2 regions of the Stenotrophomonas sp. Steno-Z10-BAI genome follow, and region 1 is predicted to be linked to the other one. Evidence: riboswitches for the same ligand, from Rfam matches in the RefSeq annotation. Region 1 holds a riboswitch; the other holds the start of a gene.

The links. Region 1 has a riboswitch for thiamine pyrophosphate ahead of thiC (phosphomethylpyrimidine synthase ThiC). Riboswitches for the same ligand answer to the same signal wherever they lie in the genome.
Region 2: it holds a riboswitch for thiamine pyrophosphate, as region 1 does, so the genes downstream of both, AC06E9_RS06030 (TonB-dependent receptor) here and thiC (phosphomethylpyrimidine synthase ThiC) in region 1, are expected to answer to the same signal.

What each region holds. Positions count from the first base shown of each region.
Region 1 covers NZ_JBWJOZ010000001.1:802,255-809,297, reverse strand. Annotated here, with positions in the region: gene ilvC (ketol-acid reductoisomerase) at 1-84, opposite strand, end outside; gene ggt (gamma-glutamyltransferase) at 741-2,459, shown strand; gene AC06E9_RS03720 (BCCT family transporter) at 3,077-4,645, opposite strand; TPP riboswitch at 4,936-5,037, shown strand; gene thiC (phosphomethylpyrimidine synthase ThiC) at 5,179-7,043, shown strand, end outside.
Region 2 covers NZ_JBWJOZ010000002.1:242,012-249,054, forward strand. Annotated here, with positions in the region: gene AC06E9_RS06025 (phosphotransferase enzyme family protein) at 4-1,140, shown strand; TPP riboswitch at 1,180-1,275, shown strand; gene AC06E9_RS06030 (TonB-dependent receptor) at 1,343-3,508, shown strand; gene pnuC (nicotinamide riboside transporter PnuC) at 3,505-4,101, shown strand; gene AC06E9_RS06040 (TonB-dependent receptor domain-containing protein) at 4,150-6,204, opposite strand; gene AC06E9_RS06045 (hypothetical protein) at 6,395-7,043, opposite strand, start outside.

The DNA of each region.
Region 1 (7,043 bases):
ACGCAGATTCAGCGCGTGCGCGCGGCCCTGGCTGCCGTAGCCGACAACAGCGATCTTGATCTGGGGCAGGTCGTTGGTGCTCATGGGGGAGGTCCTTTGGAGGCAAGAAAAAAGAGGGCCGACGGTCAGCGACGCGTCGGCCCATCAGGGGAAGGGGTGGCGCCGGCCTGGCCGCGAGCACACGCGAACGCACCCGCCGTGGGGGCGGTGGGCATCGGCTGGCTCGAGGTGGGCTGGCGGGTCATGGTGGAAGGCAACTCGGCGGGGAGGATGGAAATCAAAGGGTTCTGAAACGAAAAAACCCGCACCTGGTCGGGTGCGGGTTTTGATGGATACCTGGCAGTCTTGCTTACACGCCGGTCCGTCCCGCACCTGTTGGTTGGGTAATAAGTACGAGTACGAGAAGCGAACGGATGGAGGCCGCGCCGTGGTCGGCGTGCTCGATGGATTCGCGGGTGGCTGTGCGCTGCAACATGAGATCGAGAAAACCACACGGGTTTCGGCGGTGTCAACCTTGGAAAGACAATTTCCATCGGTTTCGCCTGCATCCACCGCAAGCCCCCGCTGTACAAGGATGGTTGCGGCTGAAAGCGTTCCGGTGAACCGGAATTCAGCATTTTGCCGGGCGCGATTGCGCGGATTCGGGGCCGATTTGTGTGAGGTGCATGACCATAGTGGGATGTCCTCCGGCGGCATCTGCCGCCACCATCAGCTCGCTACCACCTCTCAGGAACCACCCCGTGTCCTCACGCCTTGCCCGCGGTCTGCTCGCCGCCGCCGTCCTGTGTACGCTGCCCGCCGCCGCCATCGCCGCTGACCGGATCACCGGCCACACCTTCGCCACCCGCTCGGAGGTGATCGCCCCGCACGCGATGGCCGCCACTTCCCAGCCCCTCGCCACGCAGATCGCCCTGGACGTGATGAAGTCCGGTGGTTCGGCGGTGGATGCCGCGATCGCGGCCAATGCCGCCCTCGGTTTGATGGAGCCCACCGGCAACGGCGTCGGTGGTGATCTGTTCGCGATCGTGTGGGACCCCAGGACGCAGAAGCTGTATGGCTACAACGGCTCAGGCCGCTCGCCGAAGTCGCTGACCCTGGCCGAGTTCCAGCGCCGCGGCCTGAAGGAGATCCCGGCGACTGGCCCGCTGCCGGTCTCGGTGCCCGGCGCGGTGGATGGCTGGTTCGCCCTGCACGACCGCTTCGGCCGCAAGCCGATGGCCGACAACCTCGCGCCCGCGATCCGTTACGCCCGCGAGGGCCACCCGGTCGCCGAGGTCATCGCCTACTACTGGGACCGCTCGGTGCCCCGGCTGTCCAAGTACCCCGGTTTCACCGAGCAGTTCACGATCGATGGCCATGCCCCGCGCAAGGGCGAGATGTGGAAGAACCCGAACCTGGCCCACACCCTGGAGCAGATCGCCCAGGGCGGCCGCGATGCCTTCTACAAGGGCGACATCGCCCGCACCATCGGCACCTACTTCAAGGCCAACGGTGGCTACCTGAGCTATGACGACATGGCCAGCCATCATGGCGAGTGGGTCGAGCCGGTCAGCAGCAACTACCGTGGCTATGACGTATGGGAGCTGCCGCCGAACAGCCAGGGCATCGCCGCGCTGCAGATCCTCAACGTACTGGAAGGCTACGACTTCTCCAAGATCGCCTTCGGCTCACCCGAGCACGTGCACCTGTTCGTGGAAGCCAAGAAGCTCGCCTTCGCCGACCGCGCGCGCTTCTACACCGATCCGGCATTCCACCCGGCCCCGGTCGACCGGTTGATTTCCAAGGGCTACGCCGCTGAGCGCCGCAAGCTGATCTCGATGGACAAGGCCCTGAGTGAAGTGCAGCCGGGTACGCCCAAGCAGCTGCAGGAAGGCGACACGATTTACATGACCGTGGCGGATGCCGACGGCATGATGGTCTCGCTGATCCAGTCCAACTACCGCGGCATGGGCAGCGGCATGGCGCCTCCGGGCCTGGGGTTCATCCTGCAGGATCGTGGCGAGATGTTCGTGCTGCGCAAGGATCACCCGAACGGCTATGCGCCGGGCAAGCGCCCGTTCCAGACCATCATTCCGGGCTTCGTCACCAAGGACGGCAAGCCGTGGATGAGCTTCGGCGTGATGGGGGGCGCGATGCAGCCGCAGGGCCATGCGCAGATCGTGATGAACATGGTCGACTTCGGGATGAATCTGCAGGAAGCCGGCGATGCGCCGCGCATCCAGCACGAGGGCTCGACCGAGCCGACCGGGCAGGCGACGGCGATGAGCGATGGCGGCGAGGTGAATCTGGAAACCGGCTTCCCGTATGACACGGTGCGCGCGTTGATGCGCAAGGGCCACCGCGTGGTGTTCGCGGATGGTCCGTACGGCGGGTATCAGGCGATCCTGCGTGATCCGGAGACCGGTGTGTATTACGGGGCGTCGGAAAGCCGCAAGGATGGGCAGGCGGCGGGGTACTGATTCTCTCGTGCTCCGTAGTGCCGATCGCTGGTCTGCAGAAGCGCTGAGCAGAGCGTAAAGCAGGACGCGTTCGGGGGTACGGGTAGTGGGCCGGCCTGGGTGGGTCTGCGGGACACGCCGTGAATCCGTCCATGGAGGCTCATGTCGCCGCATCCATGCGGCTCATGGTCCCGCCAACCCACCCAGGCCGACCCACCCACAGTGGGTCGGTGCGCATGCGAAAGCGGTAGAGCCACGCCATGCGTGGCTCCTTTTTTCTCAACGATGATCCGATGCGTCAGGTGCACGCTGCTGTGCCGAGCGTTGCTCGGCTGCGTTGCCCGAATTACCCCAAGCGCACTGCGCGGAACGTCGACTGTGTCGAGCTTGGCTACGCTGCTCGCGTTGGAACTCTGACACTGTGAGTCGGGCGCGCCTTGCCTAGCACTGCTCGGCGGCTTTACCAGAACCACCTTGAAACTGTGAGCGGGACGGGGCGGGTGGGTTGTCGGGACCATGAGCGCCATGGATGGCGCGACATGAGCCTCCATGGACGGATTCACGGCGTGTCCCGCCAACCCACCCGTCCCGGCCCGCCCACCGATAGCCCGGGAAGCGTGCCGCTCCAGGCGACCAACTCAAGGCGCCCGAGCCGCCTCATCGCGCGTCTCTTCCTGCGCCGCGATCTCCCGCTCGATCCACTCATCCATCAACCGCCGCGCGCGCTGCGCACGGCGCCGCTGCAGCGCATGCTCCATATCCAGTACCCGATACAACGACCACATCACCGCCAGCATCAACAACGCAAACGGCAATGCCGCGATCGTGATCATCCCCTGCAGCGCATTGAGACCGCCCGCCAACAAGAGTACGCCCGCGATCAACGCGATCGCCACGCCCCACACCATCCGGCGCGCCAATGGCGGATCGCCCGCCTCCTCCGTCGACATCGTCGCCAGCACCAGCACCGCCGAATCGGCCGAGGTCACGAAGAAGATCATCAACAACACCAGCGCGATCACCGACAGCACCGTCGGCATCGGCAGGCTGTCGAACATCGTGAACAGCACCGTCTCGTAGCCATTGCCCAGCGCCTGCGCCAGATCCACGTGGCCGAAAATCTGCGACCACAGCGCCGTGCCGCCGAACACCGAGAACCACAGGAAGCCCAGCACGCTCGGCGCGATCACCACGCCCAGCACGAACTCGCGGATGCTGCGCCCACGCGAGACGCGCGCGATGAACGAGCCCACGAACGGCGCCCACGCGATCCACCACGCCCAGTAGAAGATCGTCCAGTCCGCCACCCATGTGCTGCCCGAGAACGGCGACATCCGCAGGCTCATCGTCACCAGTGAATTGAGGTAGGAACCGATCGTGGTGGTGAACGTATCGAAGATGAAGCCGGTCGGCCCGAGCACCAGGATCAGCGCCAGCAACAATGCCGCCAGGCCGAGGTTGAAGTTCGAGAGCCACTTGATGCCGCGGTGCACGCCACTGGTGGTGGAGGCCATGTACAGCACGAACGCCACCGCGATGATGGTCAACTGCACGGGTACCGAGGCCTGGATACCGAACACGCGCTCAAGGCCGGCCGCGATCTGGATCGTGCCGAAGCCCAGCGTCGTGGCCACACCGATCGCCGTGGCGACCACCGCGGCGACGTTGACCACCGTGCCCATCCAGCCGCGGTGATGCGCGCCGATGATCGGCTGCAGCAGATCGCTGATCAGCCCGCGGCCGTTGCGGTTGAACTGGAACCAGGCCATCGCCAGGCCGATCAGCGCATAGATCGCCCACGGGTGCAGGCCCCAATGGAAGAACGCATAGCGCATCGACGCGCGCGCCGCCTCCATGCTCTGCGGGGCCAGCCCTTCCGGTGGCTTCACGAAGTGCGAGATCGGCTCGGCCGCGCCCCAGAACACCAGGCCGATGCCCATGCCGGCGGCGAACAACATCGACATCCAGCTGGCGTTGGAAAAATCAGGCTCGGCATCCTCGCCGCCGATGCGCAGCGAACCGAAGCGGCCGAAGGCCAGGTACATCAGGAACGACAGCGTGATGAACACCACCAGCAGATACAGCCAGCCGGTACTGCGGATGATGGTGGACAGGCCGCTCTGGACGACCTCGTTGAAGGGGCCCGGCGCGAGGCCGGCGATCAGCACCAGCAGTGCGACCAGTGCGATGGAAATGCGGAACACCATGCTGGCGTGTCTCCGATCAGTAGGGGCGAGCCGAGGCTTGCAATCTCCAGCGGCGCAACGGCAACGACTGGGGCGGATCAAGCCGGTCGAGGCCGGTCAGTACGGACGTCAATGGCGTCGAGCAGAGCGCGGTGTGCACGCGATCGGGAGGCTACCCCCTGACCGCACCGCATACCGCGCTGCAGCATGGTAGTGCATGGCGTGTCGGTGCTCTGTTCACATGCACAGGCCGATCACGTTGGTGTGCGGCTTGGCGGTGCGCCCCTGCGCGCTGCTTTGTGCTCTAATTCGCCCCGAAGCGGGGGTACCGCGGCCCAGTGGCCAAGGTTGAGACAGTCCCTTCGAACCTGATCCGGTTGATACCGGCGTAGGGAAGCTTCGCATCTGCAGATGCATTGCGCCGTAGGGCCACCGTGCCCGGAGACCGCCCGCGATCCGTCCGTCGAGCGCCGCCGTTTCGTCCCTCCCATGCGAATCCCTCGCATAGAACCGCACAGTCCCTGTGCGGGGATTGAACCTAGGACGATGCCTTGATGAACGCACAGCTCTCCGCCCTGCAGCAACAGGCCCAGCAACTCTCCGAATCGGTCACGCGGCCGATTCCCGGCTCGCACAAGATCCACGTGCAGGGCTCGCGCAGCGACCTGCAGGTGCCGATGCGCGAGATCACGCTGACCCGCACGCCCACCTTGTTCGGTGGCGAAGAGAACGCGCCGGTCACCGTGTACGACACCTCCGGCCCGTATACCGATCCGGGGGTCGCCATCGACCTCTCCGCCGGCCTGCCCGCACTGCGCGCCGCCTGGGTGGCCGAGCGTGGCGATACCGAGGTGCTGGAGGGCCTGAGCTCGGTGTTCGGCCGCTCGCGTGAAACCGATGCCCGCCTGGATGCGGTGCGCTTCCCCGCGCGGTTGCAGCCACGCCGTGCACAGGCAGGCGCCAATGTCACCCAGATGCACTACGCACGCCGCGGCATCATCACGCCGGAAATGGAGTTCGTGGCGATCCGCGAGAACCAGCGCCTCGATGCGATCCGCGACGCCGCACTGCTGAAGCAGCATCCCGGCGAGTCCTTTGGTGCTTCGATCCCCAGGGTCATCACCCCCGAGTTCGTCCGCGATGAGATCGCCCGCGGCCGTGCGGTGCTACCCAACAACATCAACCACCCGGAAAGCGAACCGATGATCATCGGCCGCAACTTCCTGACCAAGATCAACGCCAACATCGGCAACAGTGCGGTGTCCTCGGGCATTGCCGAGGAAGTGGAAAAGCTGGTCTGGGCGATCCGTTGGGGCGGCGACACCGTGATGGACCTGTCCACCGGCAAGCACATCCATGAAACGCGTGAGTGGATCGTGCGCAACTCGCCGGTGGCGATCGGCACCGTGCCGATCTACCAGGCCCTGGAGAAGGTCGATGGCCGCGCCGAGGAGCTGAACTGGGCGATCTTCCGCGACACGCTGATCGAGCAGGCCGAGCAGGGCGTGGACTATTTCACCATCCACGCCGGCGTGCTGCTGCGCTACGTGCCGCTGACCGCCAAGCGCGTGACCGGCATCGTCTCGCGCGGTGGCTCGATCATGGCCAAGTGGTGCCTGGCCCATCACAAGGAGAACTTCCTCTACACGCACTTCGAGGACATCTGCGAGATCATGAAGGCCTACGACGTGACCTTCTCGCTGGGCGACGGCCTGCGCCCGGGCTGTATCGCCGATGCCAACGATGCCGCGCAGTTCGGTGAACTGGAGACACTGGGCGAGCTGACGAAGATCGCGTGGAAGCATGATGTGCAGACCATGATCGAAGGCCCCGGCCACGTGCCGATGCAGCTGATCAAGGAAAACATGGACAAGCAGCTGCGCGAGTGTGGTGAAGCACCGTTCTATACGCTGGGCCCGCTGACCACCGATATCGCGCCGGGCTACGACCACATCACCAGTGCGATCGGTGCGGCCATGATCGGCTGGTACGGCACCGCGATGCTCTGCTATGTCACCCCGAAGGAACACCTGGGCCTGCCCAACCGCCAGGACGTGCGCGACGGCATCATGGCCTACCGCATTGCCGCCCACGCCTCGGACCTGGCCAAGGGCCACCCCGGCGCGCAGGTCCGCGACAACGCGTTGAGCAAGGCGCGTTTTGAATTCCGCTGGGAGGACCAGTTCCACCTTGGGCTGGATCCGGAGAAGGCCAAGGAATTCCATGACGAGACGCTGCCCAAGGATGCGCACAAGCTCGCCCACTTCTGCTCGATGTGCGGCCCGCACTTCTGTTCGATGAAGATCACCCAGGATGTGCGTGACTATGCGGCGGGGCAGGGCCTGGATGCGCAGCAGGCGTTGGAGGCCGGCATGGCCGAGAAGTCCGCGCAGTTCCGGGATCTCGGGGCGCAGGTGTA
Region 2 (7,043 bases), on a different contig from region 1:
CCCATGAGCAACAGCACCCACCGCGTCCAAGGCCTCAACAACGATGAGGTGGCCGCCGACTGGCCCGCCATCACCGACCGCGAGATCAGCTGGCTCAGCGAACGCTTCGCGCCGCTGGCGGGCGCGTGCCGGCTGCTGTGGCACAGCCCGCGACCGATGTCCGCCGCGGCCATTGTCGAGAGCGACGCGGGCCGGGTGTTCGTCAAGCGCCACCATGGCAGCGTCCGCAGTGCGGCTGGCCTGGGCGAAGAGCATCGTTTCATCCAGCACCTGGCCGATCACGGCGTGCCCGTCGTCGAGGTGCTGCGTGACCGCGATGGCGCCACTGCGGTGGAGCACGAGGGGTGGACCTACGAACTGCATGGCGTGGGCCATGGCCAGGATCTGTATCGCGATGCGCCCTCCTGGACGCTGTTGACCGATACCGCGCAGGCGCACGAAGCGGGGCGGATGCTGGCCAGACTGCATCTTGCATCGGCCAGCTACCACGCACCCCAGCGCAACACCCATCTGCTGGTCGCCCGCGATGACCTGATCCGTGCCGCCGATCCCATCGCCGCCCTCCAGGCCGGGCTAGACGATCGCCCCGGGTTGGCGGCCTATCTTGCGCGGCAGGACTGGCAGGCCGATCTGCAGCGGGCGGTGCTGCCATGGCATGACGGCCTGGCCGAGCGGCTGCAGGCCGAACCGCGCCTGTGGGCGCACAACGACTGGCACGTGTCCAATCTGCTATGGCGCCAGGACGGCAGGTCCACCGTGGTCGATACCGTGCTCGATCTCGGGTTGGCCTCACCGACCAGTGCCCTGTTCGATCTGGCCACCGCCATCGAACGCAACGCCATTGCCTGGCTGGCGCTGGAAAGCGGCGAGGCGGCGGTGCGCGTGGATATCGCACTGGCGCTGCTGGCCGGCTACCGCGGGATCGTGCCGCTGTCTGCCGAGCGCGTACACCTGCTGGCCGATCTGCTGCCGATCGTGCAGCTGGATTTCGCACTCTCGGAAGTGGAGTACTTCGAGGCCGTGACCCACTCCCCGGCCAATGCCGACGTGGCCTACCACACCTTCCTGCTCGGGCATGCTGACTGGTTCAGCACCGCGGCGGGGCAGGGCCTGCTGAAGGCGCTGCACGCCGCCGCCTGAGGGCAGGCTCGCAAATCCGTACGGTTTGTAGTGAAATAGTCACAGAAGCGGGGGTGCCTGGCGAAACCAGGCTGAGAGAGTCCCTTGGAACCTGATCCGGTTTGCACCGGCGTAGGGAGCTTTGAGCAGCAGGCATACCGCCGTGATGGGGCGGTGCGCGTGCGCGCCTTCGCTTCGTCTCCCCCAGCTGATGACGAATCGAATGAACCGTTGCTTCCGCCCCACGCTGTTGTCCGCCGCCCTCTGCGCCGCGCTGCCTCTTCATGCCAACGATCTCGCCGATGCGCCCGAGCGCTCGCCGACCGAGCTTGCCGCCGTGCGCGTGCAGGCGCATCAGCCGGCAGCCACCGCCACGCAGACCAGCAGTTTCGGCGCGGGTGACTGGAAGAGCACCCCGGCGTCGGTGAACGTGCTGGATCGCGACCTGCTGGACAGCCGCCAGATCCGTACGCTGTCCGAGCTGGCCAGCAACGATGCCTCGCTGGGCGACAGCTATGCACCGGTCGGTTACTACCAGAACATCGCGATCCGCGGTTTCCCGCTGGATACCGGTACCGGCTACCGTTTCAACGGGCTGTCCATCACCGGCGAGCAACGCCTGGCGCTGGAGAACATCCAGTCGGTGGAGATCCTCAAAGGCGAGGCCGGCCTCGCCGCGGGCGTCATGGCGCCCGGCGGCATCATCAATTACGTGGGCAAGCGCCCGGCCGAGGTCCGCAACGTCACCCTCGGCACCAATTCGGAAGGCTCGCGCTACACCGCGGTGGATCTCGGCCATTGGCTGTCGCCGCGTTTCGGCGTGCGCTTCAATGCCGCGTGGGAAGACACCGACTCCTACATCGACCATGCCGACGGCCGCCGCAACTTCTACTCGCTGGCCACCGACTGGCTGATCGGCGAACGCGGCAAGCTGGAAGTGGATGCCAACTACCAGACCAGCGCGCAGCGCTCGGCCTCGGGCTATCAGCTGCTGGGGGCCACCGAGCTGCCGCGCGGCGTGGACCGCAAACACCTGCTGGGCTATCAGGCCTGGCAGCGGCCGGTCGGCATCGACAGCACCAACCTGACCGCGCTGCATACCTACGATTTCAGCCCGGGCTGGCAGTCGCGGGTATCGGCCAGCTACAGCCGCTCGGTGATCGACGACAACGTCGCCTTCGCCTACGGCTGCTACTACGCCGCCGGATGTGCCGATGGCAGCGTGCCGGGCAACTACTTCGCGCCCAACGGCGACTACGACATCTACGATTACCGCAGCCCGGACGATACCCGCCGCAACCTGGAATTCCGTGGCGAACTGCGCGGCAGTTTCGCCACCGGCGATATCCGGCACGCGCTGAGCGTGGGTGCGGACCGTTTCGAGCGCACCGTGGACAAGCGCCGCAACGTCAACGAATACGTGGGCACCGCCAACATCCACGATGCACAGGTGCCGCAGTTCGAACCGTCGCCGCTGATGCCGGGCCCGTCCGCGCGGCGTCTGGACAGCGCGCAGACGGCGGTGTTCGCTTTGGACCGGATGAGCTTCGGCGAGTGGCAGTGGCTGGCCGGTGGGCGTTTCGTGCGCCTGGATGAGCGTGCCTACGACAAGCGTGGCAACCCCGAGCGGCACAGCCGCCTGTCGCGCTTCCTGCCGCAGACCGCGCTGGTCTGGAAGGCGACCGACGAGGTCAACGCCTATGTGAGCTACGTGCGGGGCATTTCGCTTGGCCAGGAAGCGCCGTTCTGGACGTCCAACGAAGGCACGTTCCTGCCTGCGGTGCTGTCGCGCCAGACCGAAGTGGGCGTCAAGTATGTGTCCAGCGATGCGCTGACGTTGGGTGCCGCTTTGTTCCGCACTTCGCAGCCGTTCCAGTACGCCAAGCCGGACGGCAGTGATGCCGGCTACACCTTCGTCCAGGAGGGGCAGCAGACCCATACCGGGCTGGAACTCACCGCGCAGGGCCAGCTCACCGAGCGCCTGTCGCTGACCGCCAGCGCCAGTGTGCTGCGCGCCCGCGCACGCGATGCCGGCACGCCGGATTACGAGGGCCACCAGCTGATCAACGTGCCCAAGACGCGCGCGACCGTGCACGCGGAGTACCAGCTGCCGTTCGTGACCGGCCTGGGGCTGACCGGCGGATGGCGTTACGCGGCCTCCAACGTGGCCACTGCCGATGGTCGCGTGAGCGCACCGGCCTACAGCGTGTTCGACGCCGGCCTGCGCTTCAAGCATCAGCTGGCTGAGCATCCGGTGACCTGGAATCTCTCGGTGGACAACCTGTTCAACCGCTTCTACTGGCGCGATACCGGCAGCAGCTCTGGCGACTACTACCTGTTCCCGGGCGCACCGCGTCAGGCCAGGCTGTCGGTCACGTTCGCGCTATGAACCCGGCGATCCTGGAATGGTCGGCGGCCGGTGTCAGCATGCTCGGCGTGTGGCTGATGACGCGCCGGGTGCCCCTTGCCTGGCCGGTCGGGCTGATCTCGGTGGCGCTGTACGCGCTGGTCTTCGCCGAGGCCCGGCTGTACTCGGACACGCTGCTGCAGGTCGTCTTCGGTGGCTTCCTGGTCTACGGCTGGGTGCGCTGGCGTGGGCAGGTGGAGGACGATGGCCGGGTCGCGATCATGCCGCTGGCGCGGGCGGCCATGTGGCGTGACCTCGGCATCGGCGTCGCCTTCGGCATCGCGCTCGGCGCGGCGATGCACTTCCTCACCAATGCAGCGTTGCCGTGGCTGGATGCAATGCTGGCTGCGCTGAGTCTGATCGCCCAGTGGTGGCAGGCGCGGCGTCACACGGCCGCATGGTGGCTGTGGATCCTGGTCGACGTTGTCTACGTCGGCATGTACATGGTCAAGTCACTGCACGTGACCGCGGTGCTGTATCTGGTGTTCGTCGGCCTGGCCGTGATGGGGTTGCGGGCATGGACGGTGGCGCGCAACGACGCGCTGCTTCACAACGCAGAAGGGCGGCGCGGTTAAGTCCGCGCCGCCCTTCGTTGCTTCAGGTCTGCACTCGACCCGGCGCGGTCAGAACCGCGCCGTGGCACCCACGAAGAACGTGCGTGCGCCGCCGTCGTAGTTGTTGCCTTCCTCGATGGTGGAGACATCGCCGAGGTTGAGCACGCCCGCGCGCACCGTCAGGTGCTCGTTGACGTCGTAGCCGGTGACCAGATCCCAGGTGGTGTACGCCTTGGCGAACGTGGCGCTGGTGGAAGACACCAGCTGTTCGCCGATGTGCTGCGCGCTCAGGTTGAGCGACCAGTCATCGGTGACCTGCCAGTCCAGCGAGGTATTGGCGGTCAGCTTGGGCACCACCAGCAGGCTGGCGCCGGTGGTGCGGTTCTTCGATTCCAGCATGCGCGTGGCGTTGGTGATCCAGTTCAGTCGCTCATGCAGGGGCACGGTGACGCTGGCTTCGACGCCGCGGGTGCGGGCCTTCTGGATGTTCTGCGCGACCGTCCACCAGAAACCGTTGACGAAGCTGGTCGTCTGGCCGGGGATGTCACGCAGCGGGACCTGCTGGATCTTGTCATCGAAGTCGGTCAGGAAGTAGGTGGCCGAGGCCGACCAGCCGTTCTTGTCGTAGCCGACGCCCAGCTCGTAGTTGGTGCTGGTTTCCGGCTCCAGGTTCGGATTGCCGGCCATGTAGCAGCCGGTGGTGCCATCGGCGCTGATCGAGCGGTTGGTCCAGCCTTCCACGGTCAACGCGGTGCAGCCGTTGCCACCGGACTGGGTCGCAGCGCCCGCGGTGCCCTGCTTCAGGGTGGGCGCGCGGAAGCCCTGCGAGACACCGCCGCGCACAGTCCAGTCATCGGACGGGTGCCAGACGCCGTAGACGCGCGGGCTCAGGTTGTCGTCGTAATTGTCGGTGTTGTCCCAGCGCAGGCCCACGGTGAGGATGAAGCGCTCGTGCAGCGTGATGTGATCTTCGGCGAACAGCGCCCAGGAGTCGGCCTCACTGACCGGGCTGATCCGCCCGGTACCGGTCCAGGTGACCGGCACGGTGCCGATGGTGTCGCCGTTCTTCAACTCTTCGCGCTTCCACTGCCCGCCCACGTTCAAGCTCTGCTCGAAGCCCCAATGGAAGCTGCGGGTGAACGCGGTATCGAACACCGTCTCCTTGGAGTGGTTGCCGACCACGCTGCCCTTGTCTTCGTAATCGTTCTGGACAAGGGTGGTCTTGGAGGTGGCGGCATCGCCATAACGGCCGTCATGCTTGATCGCGTAACCGGTCTGCACCAGCTTGGACAGGCCCCATGCACCGACGTCACCGGCACCGCTGTTGCGCTGCTCGCCACGCGAGGCTTCAAAGCCGACGGTGTGGTCATCATTGACGCGCCAGTTCAGCAGGGCGTTGGCGTTCTCGGCCTTGTTGCCGGGCGTCTGGCGGCGGCCGGTATCCGATTCGCGGTTGGTGACATTGGCACCGACGCGCAGGCCCAGGTTCTCGGTCAGCGGACCACTGAACAGCGCGCCCATCTGGGTGGTATCGCCGCGGGTCGGGGAATCGGGCTTGCTGTAGTTGAAGGTGACCGAGCCGCCCCATTCGTCGGCGATCTTGCGGGTGATGATGTTGATCACCCCGCCCATCGCATCCGAGCCGTACAACGAGGACATCGGCCCGCGGACCACCTCGATGCGCTCGATCATGTCCGGCGAGAGCCAGTTCAGATCCTGCGGGCCCAGGTCATCGCGGTAGTTCACGCCGGAGGAATTGCCCTGACGGCGGCCGTCGATGAGGATCAGGGTGTACTGCTCGGGCAGGCCGCGCAGGCGGATCTTGGACTGCGCGCCGGACAGCGCGTAGCCGCCGGTCACGCCGGGCACGGTGCTCAGCAGTTGGCCGATGCTGCTGACCGGCTTGCGTTCGATCTCCTCGCGGGTGATCACGCTGATGCTGGCCGGGGCGTCCTTGATCCACTGCTGGGCGCCGGTGGCGGTGACCACCACGGTATCCATCTGGCGGGGTGAGGCGGCTGCATCCGCAGCGGCATCGGCATGCGCCTGGGCGGTCAGTACCAGACCGATGGCGACGGCCAGCGTGGCGCCGGAACGACGGGAAGAAGGGGAGGGGTGCGACATCGCGAAAGTACTCCGTGGCTATGGGAGCCCGCTGGCGATGGCTGGGGACGTCCGTGTGGGGTTTCAAGTAATCTTAACAATCGTATCACGAAGCATTCGCATTTGAAATGTAGTGATACACGTCGATATCGACGGCTGTCGTTATCGCTGTGCGGGGTCGATCACGAGAAACCCATGAGGGCCGTGCGGTTTACTCCACAACACGCAACTGCCCGGTAAAGCTCGGCCGCAGTGCCAGTTTGTGGGTGATGCTGGTGATGGTCCGGCGCGGGTCGGTCGGGTGCGGCCGTGAGGCGGTGCTGCTTCTTCCCTGGCGCCACAGCCCGAACATCACGATCTCCGCGCCCACCGGGAAGGACTTCAGCCACGCCGTATCGGTGTGCCCGACGCTGACTTCGTAGAAATCCCGGCGGTCGGTCACGCCGGTGTGCTGATACTTCGGGGCACAGTTGAGGAAGGTGACGCCATGGGGGTCACCCGGCTGTGGCGTGCGATGTGACCGCACCGTCCCGAGCAGCGCCAGCGGCAGCTCGCTGGATGCCGAGCCAAGCCGTTCCCATGCTGCGTCGTAGCGTTCCTGCCCGTAGAGGAAATTCGCCCAATCGACCCGCTTCTTGCCCAGGCGCAGGGTCAGCTGCGCGGTCAGCAGCGTGTCGTCCTCGCACATCGCGTGCAGGATCAGCAGGTCGGTGAGGGTGCGCAGGTAACCGTCGAACGGTGCGTCTGCCGGGAGAGGGGTCGGCCCGGCGCTGCCCCGCTTCAGGGCCTGCTGGAGGATCAACAGACGCAGCTCATGCCGGCCATCGCCCAGCGCAGGCAGGAACTCGGGATCGGTTCCG